3 regions of the Clostridium felsineum DSM 794 genome follow, and region 2 is predicted to be linked to each of the others. Evidence: a T-box and tRNA genes for the amino acid it is inferred to sense, from the RefSeq annotation. Region 2 holds a T-box; the other regions hold tRNA genes.
What was found. A T-box is a leader RNA that pairs with one kind of tRNA and senses whether it is charged. The one in region 2 lies ahead of leuS (leucine--tRNA ligase), so its partner is inferred to be a tRNA-Leu.

Region 1 (4,294 bases), 2.1 Mb from region 2:
CACTCCAATACAAGGAAGTGCTGCGGATCTTATTAAGCTTTCAATGGTCAATGTGTATAGAAAAATTAAAGAATTAAAGCTTAAAAGTAGTCTTATACTTCAGGTTCACGATGAGCTTATTTTAAATGTTTATATGGATGAACTTGAAAAGGTAAAAGAACTGGTAAAAAGTGAAATGGAAAAAGTCATGGAGCTTAAGGTTCCTTTAGAAGTAGATATAGAGTCAGGTAAGACCTGGTATGAAGCAAAATAATCTGTTTGGTGGTGGGTATTATGTTGAAAATTGGTTTAACAGGAGGAATTGGCAGTGGAAAAAGCACAATATCAAGAATATTTAAAGAAAGACAAATTCTTGTAGTTGATGCAGATAACGTTGCAAGAGGTGAGCTAAAAGAACATCCTGAAATATTAACTGATGTTAAAAATAAGTTTGGGGATAGTTTTTTTGATGAAAGAGGAGAATTTAAAAGAAAAGATTTTGGAAACTTTATTTTTAGTAGTGATATTCATAAAAAAGAATATGAAGATATAATAATGCCATATATAAAGAAAGATATAAAAAGAACTATGGACCTTTATGAAAGTCTTAATGAAAATGTATGTGTATTAGATGCACCAACTTTAATAGAAAGTGGTATTTACAAGGATATGGATATAAATATACTTGTATGGGTTGATCAAGCTACTCAAATAGAAAGAGTTAAGAAGAGGGATGGCCTTTCGGAAAAAGAGGTTATTATGAGAATAAATTCACAAATGTCTTTAGAAGAAAAGAAAACCTATGTTGATTTTATTATTGATAACCGTAAAGACTTTGAGAGTACAATTAAACAAATTGACAGAATAATGGAATCTATAAGTATAATGAAGGGAAAATAAATGAAATCTAAATCTAAAATTTTTATATTTATAATAATAATAATTGCTTTGATTGTAGCGTTAAATACAAGAAATATATTAAAACATTTTTATCCGGTGAGATATGTGAGTTATATAGAGAAGTATTCTAAAGAAAATAATCTTGATCCGTATTTTGTTATGGCAGTGGTAAGAGTGGAAAGTAATTTTAATGCATCAGCAAGATCAAACAAGGATGCTTATGGTCTTATGCAAATAACTCCAGAAACTGCTGAATGGGCAGCGGAGAAAATGGGATTAACAGGTTTTAAGGTTGAAGATCTTACAGACCCTGAAATTAATATAAAAATAGGATGCTGGTATTTAAAAGATCTATCAAATGAGTTTGGTGGAGATTGGACATTAATTCTTGCAGCTTATAATGGTGGAAGAGGCAATGTTAAAAAATGGTTAAACAATAAGAAAAACTCTAAGGATGGAAAAACGCTGCACTATATACCTTATGGTGAGACTAACAAATATGTTAAAAAGGTAATGATGGATTATAAAGTTTATAAAAGATTGTATGAGAATAATTAATGTAATATCCTATGTATGTATGTTAATATTTTGTACATGCATAGGATAAACTTTAATAGTATTTTTAATATACATATAATTAATTTATAAAATAAAATATTTTTTGTTGACAAAAGTATTTTATGTAGTATAATAATCATTGTCAGTTCTTTTAGGACTAGTATGCGAGGGTGGCGGAATTGGCAGACGCGCACGTTTGAGGGGCGTGTGGGCAACCGTACGGGTTCAAGTCCCGTCCTTCGCACCAAAATGAATAATTTCTGAAGTATTTGTTAAGCTCTTATTTTGAACCTACAGTTCAAACAAGGGAGTTCGATATTTAGATGATTATATGCGCTTCAAGTGAATCCTTTTACGGTATTGAATGAGATAGAGGCATCTGTGAGGACACCCACCTATCAGATAGATAGGTGTCAAAATTAGGGCAGCGGTATTTTGGATTTCCATTTGAATGTATAGAGAGACTTAGGTCTCTCTTTTTATTTTACGTAATATTTGATAAAAAATCACTTAATAAAAGGACTTTTGTTATTTAATGAGAATTATTTGAAGGTTAAAGTTCTATTAAAATAAAAAAATAAATATCTATATAATAAATAGTTTATAGGAGAGGGGATTCTGCCTTGAAAAACGTTTATGATTACGGAATATATGCTGTTCATTATGACAAGAATGATAAAAGTAATATTATACAATTTACTAAAGTTTGCTTTATAAAAAATAATAATGTAAGTATGCCGATTGAATTTTCAAGAGATTTTTTAATTGCTGATATAGAGGACGGAAATAAATATTATACTATGTATAAGAAAAATAATAGGTGGGAAAAGAAGGAATGTGTAAATATTAAGTATATAAATGGAAATCCTTATGTAAAAATAAACTTAAATAATCTAGAGAGCGATGAATTAGGGGAACTGCCGGAATACTGATAATAACGTTTACAATGGTTTTGGTTATACAATTATAAACTAGGCAGTGTGAAAATAAATATTCCTTAGTTGCCATAAATTTTGCATAGATTAGTCATATTTTATTTGCTAGAATGTTAGCCATAGGGTTTCTGAATCAATTAATTGAATTAGGAACCCTATAAAATTGCCGAATCTTAAGTTTTTAAGTACGGGGGAACACATTGTGGGTGAATCTTACAAGTATATATGTAAGTAGGGTGCCTTCAACCCGAATCCGTAAGCTAACCTCGGAGGCATTAGTAGAAGGGAGAAAATATGATAAAATCTAAATTTAAATTTTTGTTTTTTGCAGCAATTTTAGCTTTTGGTGGAATGGGAAAAAGTGTTGTACAAGCTGCTACTTATAGTGTAAAAAGTGGAGATACACTTTATAGTATAAGCAGAAACTATGGTACTAACTATAATTATCTTATAGCTGCTAATAGGTTGCAAAGCAATGCAATTTATGTAGGACAGAAACTTCAAGTTCCAGACGTAAAGTATACAGTAAAAAGTGGAGATACGCTATATCTTATTTCTAAAAAGTTTGGAGTATCTTTTAATGATATAAAACTTGCTAATAATATATGGAATAATTCCCTTAAGATAGGACAAGTTATAGTGATTCCTGTTATCACAACTACAGCACCTAGTTATGTGATTTCTTGTACAAGCTCGGAAGTTGACTTGTTAGCAAGACTTATAAATGCAGAAGCTGGAGGGGAAAGTTACAATTCGATGGTTGCAGTAGGAGCTGTAATCGTAAATAGAGTTCAAAGTGGTACTTTTCCGAATACGATTACAAATGTAATATATCAGGTATCTAATGGATATTATCAGTTTACACCTGTTTTGAATGGAACTATAAATAAAAGTGCGACTGCGGCATCTTTAAATGCGGCAAAAGAAGCTCTTCGTGGAGTAGATCCTACAAAAGGAGCTTTGTATTTTTATGATAATACGGTAACTAATACGTGGCTTACTTCAAAGCCTGTATCACTTGTGTCTGGAAAATTAATTTTTGCATACTAGTGAATAATTTAAAGGGGCTCTAAAAGGAGTCCCTTTAAATTTGTTTTATAATTAAAAAAATATTTTTTGTTATAATAAATATAAGAATGAATGTAATAGAATTAGCTAATGATATATATAAACTATAATAATTTTTATAAAACTGACGATATATATATAGAATACAATTTAGGATATAAATTTAAAATTTGTCAGTGTAAGCGTACATAAGTTAAAATCTACTTTAGCTTAAGAAGGTAAAGTTAATAATATAAGCATAAAACCGGCATAAACTAACTAAAAACGTTAGGATTACTTCAGTTTAATAACATTTGAATGTATTGTAGGAATTAAAATAAATTGAAAGGTAGGAATTAATTATGGAGAGTAATATATTATTAGAATCAGGAACAGGGGAATTAGAAGTCCTTGAGTTTGTAATAGGAGATAGACATTTTGCTATTAATATTATAAAAGTTAAAGAAGTAGTAGAAGTAGAAGGTGGAAAAATAACAAAATTGCCAGAAACCAATCCTGCAATAGCTGGACTTATATTGTGCAGAAATGAAATAATAACTCTCGTTGATTTGAAATATGTTATAACTAAAGGACAAAAGGTTGAATCATGTTCAAAAGTAATTATATGCGAATTTAATAAGGTAAGAGTTGCTTTTAATATTGATGCTATAGTTGGAGTACATCGTGTTAAATGGGAAGAAATTTTAAAACCAGATAATGTTGCTGAAAATCCATTAGTTATAGGTCATGTAATTTTAGGCGATAAAATACTTCTTATGCTTGATTTCGAGAAAATAGTTACAGATATAAGTCCTAGCACAGGAATAAGCCAAGAAAGAATCGGAAATATAGAATATGATAAGAATAGAGCAACT
Region 2 (4,294 bases):
AATGTAAGAGATGTGTATGAAAATGAGTATAAAGTAAGTAAACCAGATATAATAAAAGATACAGTTATTGAAATAGAACCACATGTTGAAATACAGCAGAGTGGTAAAGCTTCAAATTTTAAATAGTAAAATTTAAAAAGTAGGTATTAGCCTAAGCTTTAGACTAATACCTACTTTCTTTTGTATTATTATTTAACAACTATATTTACAAGACGTCCTTTTATAACTATAACTTTTACTATAGTTTTACCATCAGTTGCTGCCTTAACTTTATCATCATCTAATGCAGCAGCTTTAATTTCATCATCTACTAAGCTTGTAGATACGTTTATTTTGGCTTTAATCTTACCATTTACTTGAACGGCTATTTCAACTTCATCTTTTACAAGAGCTTTTTTATCAAATTTTGGCCATGTTTCATTGAAAACTGAATAGTTACCATCAAGTAAACTCCACTCTTCTTCAGCAAAGTGAGGTGCAAATGGTGCTATTAATTTTATTATATCAATTGTAGTAGCACGAAGAAGTTCAACATTTTTATTAGCTACAGTTAGATATTTTGACAAAGAGTTTGTAAATTCCATAAGTCTAGCTATACAAGTGTTAAATTGGAATTTATCCATATCCTCTGTTACAGCTTTTATTGAATGATTTCTAACGTAATTTAGCTCTTTTTCTTCTTTTCCCATGTCTGTTTTTGAGTTGGATTTATTGTTGATTTCTTCTTTTGCAGTTTCAATTGCTCTTGAAAGTCTATCTACGAATTTAGCCATTGCTTTTACGCCATCATCACTCCAAGCACCGCCTTCAGCGTAGTCGAAGCCAAACATTAAATACATTCTAAATACATCAGAACCATGCTCTTCTATAATATCATCAGGAGAAATTGTATTTCCTTTTGATTTACTCATTTTTTGACCATCAGGACCTAGAATTAATCCTTGGTGGCGTAAGGATAAGAAGGGTTCATCAAATTTAAGGTATCCAATATCTCTTAAGGCTTTTGTTATAAATCTTGCATAAAGTAGATGCATACATGCGTGTTCAGGACCACCTACGTATTTATCTACAGGAAGCATTTCATTTATTTTTTCTGGATCAAAGGGTTTATCACTATTTTTGTTATCTGCATATCTTAAATAGTACCAAGAAGAACATACAAAAGTATCTAAAGTATCAGATTCTCTTTTCGCAGGACCTCCGCAATGAGGACATGTTGTATTAATGAAATCCTCAGAAGAGTCCAAAGGAGATTTACCAGTAGGTTTAAATTCTACATTATAAGGCAATTCTACTGGAAGATCTTTTTCTGGCACTGGTACTATTCCACATTTGTCACAGTATACTACTGGTATTGGAGCACCCCAATATCTTTGTCTTGAAACAAGCCAGTCACGAAGTCTGTAATTTACCTTCCATCTTCCAAGCTCATCTTTAGAAAGTTTATTTACAATAGCTTCCTTAGCAGCCGCAGCTTTAAGACCATCAAATTCGCCGCTGTTAACAAGAGGACCATAGCCTGTAAATGGAAGTGTATCTCCACCCTCAACAACTCTTATTATTGGAAGCTTATATTTAGTTGCAAAAGCAAAATCTCTATCATCATGTGAAGGAACTGCCATAACAGCACCAGTACCATAAGTGTATATTACATAATCAGCTATCCAAATAGGAACTTTTTTATTATTTATAGGATTTATAGCATAAGAGCCTGTGAATACACCTGTTTTTTCTCTAGTAATTGATTGTCTTTCGATTTCAGATTGTTTTTGAGCTTGAAGTTTATATGCTTCAACTTCTTCTTTAAATTCTGGCTTTGTAAGTTCATCTGCTAGAGGACTTTCAGGTGCAAGTACTACGTAAGTTACACCTGAAAGTGTGTCAACTCTTGTAGTAAATACATCAAATTTCAAGTCAATGTCAGCTACCTTAAAGGTTACTTCAGCACCTTTTGATTTTCCTATCCAGTGCTTTTGCATTGCTTTTGTTTTTTCAGGCCAATCAAGTTCATCTAGTTTTTGTAGAAGTTCTTCAGCATAATTAGTTATTTTAAAGAACCATTGAGTTAAATCTTTTTTTATAACCTCAGTTCCGCATCTTTCACAAGTACCGTCTACAACTTGTTCATTAGCTAAAACTGTATTACAGCTAGGGCACCAGTTTGCTGGAGCTTTTTTTCTATAAGCAAGACCATTCTTGTAAAGTTCTAAGAATAGCCATTGAGTCCATTTATAATAATCAGGCATGCAAGTTATTACTTCGTGATCCCAATTAAACATTGCACCCATAGATTTTAATTGTTTTTCCATGGTTTCAATATTTTTTAGTGTAGAATCTTTAGGGTGAATTCCTGTTTTTATAGCGTAGTTTTCTGCAGGAAGACCAAATGCGTCAAAACCCATTGGTTGAAATACATTAAAACCAGTCATTTTTTTGAATCTTGCCCAGGAGTCTACTGGAGCATAGTTAAACCAGTGACCTGCATGAAGCTTTGCACCAGAAGGGTAAGAGAACATCTCTAATACATATAATTTTTTCTTTAGATCATTTTCATCAAATTTATAAATATCTGTTTCTTCCCATTTTTTTTGCCATTTCTCATCAATTTTTGTACTGTAAGTACTCATATTATTGCCTCCTATAATTTTTTCAATAAAGCTTTTAAGAATATATACAAAAAAAGCTTTCATCTCAATATTGAGACGAAAGCCTTACTTCCGCGGTACCACTCAAGTTAGGAAAATACCTCACTTAAAAAATTAACGACATAAGCCGTACTTGCTTTTCTGCAAATAAGCTCCCAAGCGAGTTCATATTATTTATTACTGTTTCACACCATACAACAGCTCTCTTAAAAATAAAAAAATACTACTACTCTTGTTCAAAGCCTTTAATATTCAAATATAATCTTTTAAATAATTATAAAATAGCCCAAATTTATTGTAAATATACAATAAAAAGCTCCAATAAAAATTGAAGCTTTTGGCTGCCCTAGCAGGACTCGAACCTACACAGTGCCTGAACCAGAATCAGGTGCCTTACCAATTTGGCTATAGGGCATTAAGTCACTTATAATTATGCTAAATAATAGCAACAATTAATATTATAGCAAATTTTTATAATATGTCAATGGTCATCTCAAAAATTTTGTAAGATGTCTGTTTATGTAGAACACAAAAAGAGAAATAATGTAATCATAAAGTAGAAAAACCAATTCAAGAACTACAATAATCGCATAAATAGGCAAATTTTTATAAGGTATACTTAAAAATAGAGTTTTGTAAAGTGCATATATTATAAATATAGCTGCATTAAAATAAATGAGTTTAAGTAAAAATTCAAGAGGTAGTCTTCTAAGTTTTTCTATATATAATTTTATAAAACCAAAGTTACCAAATAATATAATATATATGATTATATTTTGTCTGAAGCCTAGAAGTACTAAACTTAATATTGAAGTAGTTATATAAACCATAATAGAATTTCTTATTCCAATAGTGACAATTGAAAGAGGAATTACTAAAGATGCTGCCACTAAAAAAGAAATTTTGCCTGCTGGTATTATGCTTGATAAATAAATTAATACTACCCCAATAGCTGTATAAATACTTCCACGTGTTAAACTTTGAGTTTTTTTCAAATTATCAGCTCCTTTTAGCAGCCTCCGCCCATGCAGTCACATAAGGTATCAGCACACCATAAACTTATACATAAATTACATAACTGAGAATCTCTATCCCCATATCCACGATTATTATAAGGATTTCTATAAGAATTACCCTGCATTCTTAAACTTTGAAGAGCATTCGTATATTCTGGATTAGAAGGATTTAGATTACAAGCTTTTTGTATATAATTGTAAGCATTGTCATAATAACCTCGTCTAAGACACACATTTCCCATAAGAAAAAACCATTCAGCATCTCTTAAGTTTGTTCTGTTAAGCTTTGCTTCAGCAGAATTAATATCGCCACGATTTAAGTCATTTCTTATAGAGGCATAATCTACATTTCCATCACTGTAGTTATTGTATCCACTACTTGAGTTTGTATATGAGTTATTTTGAGAATTTTTCATTAAAAAGTCGTAAGCTTCATTAATCTCACGCATTTTTTCTTCTGCCAAAGTTTTTAAAGGATTATTTCCGTATTGATCTGGATGATATTTTTTAGCAAGTTCTCTATAAGCTTTTTTTATTTCGTCTTGTGAAGCATTTTCGTTTACACCAAGTATTTTATATGGATTATCCATTATTACCACTCCTTATGTATGAAAAAATCTTTTATAAATTGAG
Region 3 (4,294 bases), 560 kb from region 2:
AAGAAATATTTTTGTAATATGTACACATATTAAACAACAATAAAACTAATTTCAGGAGATATTGAAATGAAAATATTAGGTGTAGTCTTTATTATAATAAGTATTGTAGCAGCGATTATAGCATCAAAATTGCAAGGAAGAACTATGATGATTTTTATAATTATATCTGTAGTTTTTGGATTGTCGGGAGTAGGAGTTATATTTAAGAATGAAAAGGGGAAATAAAAACATTTGATAAGTGAATTAGACAATATGTTTAATTCACTTATCATAATGTTAAGCCCAATTTAATATATTATATTAGGTGGGTGATGAAATGAAAATTAAACATATAAATTTGGATGTATGCAAAGCAAAGGCAGGAATACGTACAGATACAGAACTGTCAAAGCGTACTGGAATAAGTAGGACTACGTTAATAAATTATCGGGATAAGAGAAAGTTTTGCAGTATAACACTTAAGAATCTTATGTTTTTATGCAGTATTTTAAACTGTAAGATTGAGGATCTGGTTGAATTTGAATATTAAAGTATAACGAAAAAAGGCTTAGATTAATTTCTAAGTCCTTTTTACTATACATATTTAATTAAGAAGAGTATTTATTTTTTTTCTACCTATTTTATTATTTCCAAGTTAAGTTAATTTATACATAAAGTCCCTACCCTACCGAATATTTCTTTGGAAATATTAAGAAATTAGCTTGTCTCAACGAGAGGGGAGGGGACTCTATTAAGTTATCTATTAAAATTATTGACACTAAAAATAATTTTATACAATAAAAACATAAACCTAAAGAATTAATATTTTATTCTAATTCCTCGAAGCAAGATATAATTAGTTTATCAAGTTTTTTTATATCTAAATGTGAATTTATATAAATTCTTGATTCACCTATACCTTTAGGTGCTTGTTCTATTTTAAAATCTTCTGCAAGTTCCTGAGCTTTTTCGATAGGTAATTTAGTTAGTATGTTTTTATTTGCCATATCTAATTGAATTCGTATAAACCATTTGGTTGAATTTTTGTTAAAAATAGAGAAATAACTTGTGGTGTCTTTATAATTAATATTATCTAAATTTTTATTTGCATTCTTAAGAATAGATTTTACAATATCAAATGTTTCTAATTCTTCCTTAGTGGTTATAATTTCTTTTTTTTGACGTTCACGAGATAATGTGTTATTTTTAGATTCATCACTAGAATTTTGGACATCAATAATTTTAGAATCATCATTTATTGCAGCAGCTTCTTGTTGAAGTAGGCCTTTACTAACAATATCTAATACAGCATTTGAAATTGCTTTTTTTACTATTGGTCTGAATCTTTCCAATACATTATTGGTTACACGTATATTACTAAAATCTTTTATCAAAAATCTTACAAATTCATCACTTGGATTTTTGAATAGGTCTTTTAGAGTATCATTTAATGCAGAAGTGTATACAAGCTCTTCTGCATATTTAACTAAATAATCTGTATCAAAAGATTCTTTTTTAAACTTTGATACATTCTCAATGTCAGAATCACTCATATTGGTTATATCAAAAACTAAAAATGGTTCGTCATCCATAATATTATCAGCAGTTAAATCTGTGAAAAATTTATAATGTATTCCATTGGTTAATATACCAATTTTAACTTCTGGGACTGCATTAAAGTATCTTGAAAGTTGAGCGTCGTGATTAGACAAATCTTCATCAATTGACTTGGCTTCTAAAAATGCGATGGGAACATTATCTTTAAAAAGAGCATAGTCGACTTTTTCTCCTTTTTTCTTTCCGAAATCAGCTACATATTCAGGACGTATTTCTAATGGGTTGAATACGTCGAATCCAAGTACTTGTAAGAGTGGAATAATAAGAGCTTGTTTTGTCATTTCCTCATTAGTTATATGTACTTTTCTTTCATTAATTTGTATTGATAATTTTTGTAAATCCTCTTTAAACGCCATAATATAACCTCCTAAAAATTATGTAATAAAGTTAATTTCTACATAAAGTTCAATATTCCTCTAAATAAAATAAGGGTAGCAAAATTTATTTGCTACCCACTAGAGCTGTTTAAATATCTATAGATATTTAAGAGCTTTAATATATAGTATTTAATTTGATGACAATGTGATGACAAATTAATAAAAATAAAAGAGAGCATTAAATTAATAATACTCTCTAAAGCCTTGAAAATTCTTAGTGCCGGAGGCGGGAGTCGAACCCGCATGGTATCACTACCGACGGATTTTGAGTCCGTTGCGTCTGCCAATTCCACCACTTCGGCGCATCAACATGTAATAATATATCATATATTAGAATACTAGTCAAGTTTTTTTGTTAAGATTTAGGTATAAGTTATATTTCATTTATAATAATAAGTATTTAAGTAGTATTTTAATTTAGGAAACTAACAGCAATTAATAGGACACTGGGTTTGAGCCAGTGTCCTTCATATTTTACAATCCAGATTCTTTAAATTTATGTTCCATAGTTTTTGTTAGCTTATGGAAAGGTTTCTTTAAAACCGTCATACAGAAGAAAAATACAACAAAACAGCCTAAAGCTAAAATATTTTTATAAACAGTACTCCATATTGGACCAGAAATAGCTTCTCTAAAACCGTTTATTCCGTAAGTAAAAGGCCAAAGAGGTTCAAGCATTCCAAAAATTTTAGGATTTGTTTGTATTGGATATATACCTCCAGCTCCTGCAATTTGAAATACCATTATTACAACTGCGATAGCTTTACCTACATTACCAAAGATAGCAACTAAGGTAAATATAATAAATGTGAAGGTAACTGAGCATATCCATCCAAAGATTAGAAGCATAAGCATATTTTGTGGATTTACACCAAGTAAATATACATCTCCAAGGACTATAATCGTACTTTGAATAAGTGATAATATTAAAAATAGAAGCATCTTACCAAAATGTTTTTGCCAAATATTTAGGCGATCCTTTTGGGTTGAGTTTTTAAATTCTGTTGTAAGTAATGAGGACAACAGTAGAACTCCAACCCAAATTGCAAGTACAGAATAAAAAGGTGTTAAACCAACACCAAATACTCCCTGACCGTATACATCAACTTCTTTTGTTATAAGCGGTGAGGAGATAAAGCTTGCAAGTTCATCTGTGTTCATGGACAAAAGCTTAGTTAGACTATTTATATCATCATCACTTAAAGAATTCATTTTGTTGTTTATATTGTTTAAGTCTAAAGATAGGGATGAAAGTTTATTGTTTAACTCATTTGCTTGATTTACAGAAAGCTGACTACTTGCTATACCATAGTTTGCTAAGGCATTAAGTTCTGGAACTACAACTTTCGTACTCTCTAAAACACCGCTTATGTCAGTCAAGTTATTATTTAAATTATCACCTATGTTATTTAAAACAGGCAATACTGTAGAGTAAAGGCTGTTTGATGAATTTAACATGCTAAGTGAAAGCTGATTTGTCAAATTAGACAATGCATCAATCTCACCATTTATTGTATCCTTTGGTGCACCTGAATCAACAGAAGTTTTTAGCTGGTTTAAAGAAGTAGAAGCATTATTAACAGAAGAATCTAATCCCTGAAAACTATTTATTAGTGAATTTATATTGGGATTTGGATTAGTCTTTATAATAGATTGAAGGTAATCTAAATCCGATTTTAAAATGGAGTTCATGGAACTATTTATATTAATCAATTGATTTACTATATTATCTAAATCTGAAGTTGAACCATCCGAATTTTTTAACTGACTAAGCAGAGCTTGAAACTGACCATTTTTAGCTTGAACATCTACCATATCATTATTTAAGTTATTAGAGGAAGTAGTTAAAGTCTGCTTTGTCTGTGATATTAAATCCTTACTGCTCTCAGCAGCATTTTGAAGCTTAGTTATTTGATCTGTTATTTTAGGCAAATTTGTTTGAAGCCTAGATAAATAGGCACTTATATTTTCTGCACTTTTGTTTGCATTTTGTATCTGATTTTGAGTATCACCAAGATTTTTAGTGGCCTCATTTAGAGTCTCTTTAAGTGCTACAATATTTGACTTATTAAGAGTGTTACTATTAGATTTTATTAACTTTAGTGCTTCTTTTGTAACGGTATTTACAAAATTAACCTTTAATTCCTCTGCTAAATGATCCTTAGCAGTGTTAGTTATTTTTGAAGCTATGGCATTGAGCTTCTCATTTCCCCTGTAAACAATAGCAGGTTTTTCTGGGGTTGGAGTTGTTAGGCTTACAAGACCACTTGAAAAATTGCTTGGTATGTCTAAAAGGGCATAATACTTTCCTTCATTTAAAC

Region 1: it has a tRNA-Leu gene. The T-box ahead of leuS (leucine--tRNA ligase) is inferred to sense a tRNA for this amino acid. The anticodon was not compared.
Region 3: it has a tRNA-Leu gene. The T-box ahead of leuS (leucine--tRNA ligase) is inferred to sense a tRNA for this amino acid. The anticodon was not compared.

Annotation. Positions count from the first base shown of each region.
Region 1 covers NZ_CP096980.1:1,858,407-1,862,700, forward strand. Annotated here, with positions in the region: gene polA (DNA polymerase I) at 1-253, shown strand, start outside; gene coaE (dephospho-CoA kinase) at 274-879, shown strand; gene CLFE_RS08685 (lytic transglycosylase domain-containing protein) at 880-1,437, shown strand; tRNA gene CLFE_RS08690 (tRNA-Leu) at 1,602-1,684, shown strand; RNA gene ssrS (6S RNA) at 1,692-1,883, shown strand; gene CLFE_RS08700 (DUF3892 domain-containing protein) at 2,061-2,369, shown strand; cyclic di-AMP (ydaO/yuaA leader) riboswitch at 2,527-2,663, shown strand; gene CLFE_RS08705 (LysM peptidoglycan-binding domain-containing protein) at 2,667-3,422, shown strand; gene CLFE_RS08710 (chemotaxis protein) at 3,782-4,294, shown strand, end outside.
Region 2 covers NZ_CP096980.1:3,968,367-3,972,660, reverse strand. Annotated here, with positions in the region: gene CLFE_RS18570 (Ger(x)C family spore germination protein) at 1-126, shown strand, start outside; gene leuS (leucine--tRNA ligase) at 189-2,627, opposite strand; T-box leader at 2,696-2,894, opposite strand; tRNA gene CLFE_RS18560 (tRNA-Gln) at 2,984-3,060, opposite strand; gene CLFE_RS18555 (hypothetical protein) at 3,134-3,640, opposite strand; gene CLFE_RS18550 (J domain-containing protein) at 3,655-4,251, opposite strand; gene CLFE_RS18545 (DUF5685 family protein) at 4,283-4,294, opposite strand, start outside.
Region 3 covers NZ_CP096980.1:3,412,936-3,417,229, reverse strand. Annotated here, with positions in the region: gene CLFE_RS16300 (hypothetical protein) at 67-225, shown strand; gene CLFE_RS16295 (helix-turn-helix domain-containing protein) at 317-529, shown strand; gene CLFE_RS16290 (type I restriction endonuclease) at 807-1,952, opposite strand; tRNA gene CLFE_RS16285 (tRNA-Leu) at 2,192-2,275, opposite strand; gene CLFE_RS16280 (YhgE/Pip domain-containing protein) at 2,448-4,294, opposite strand, start outside.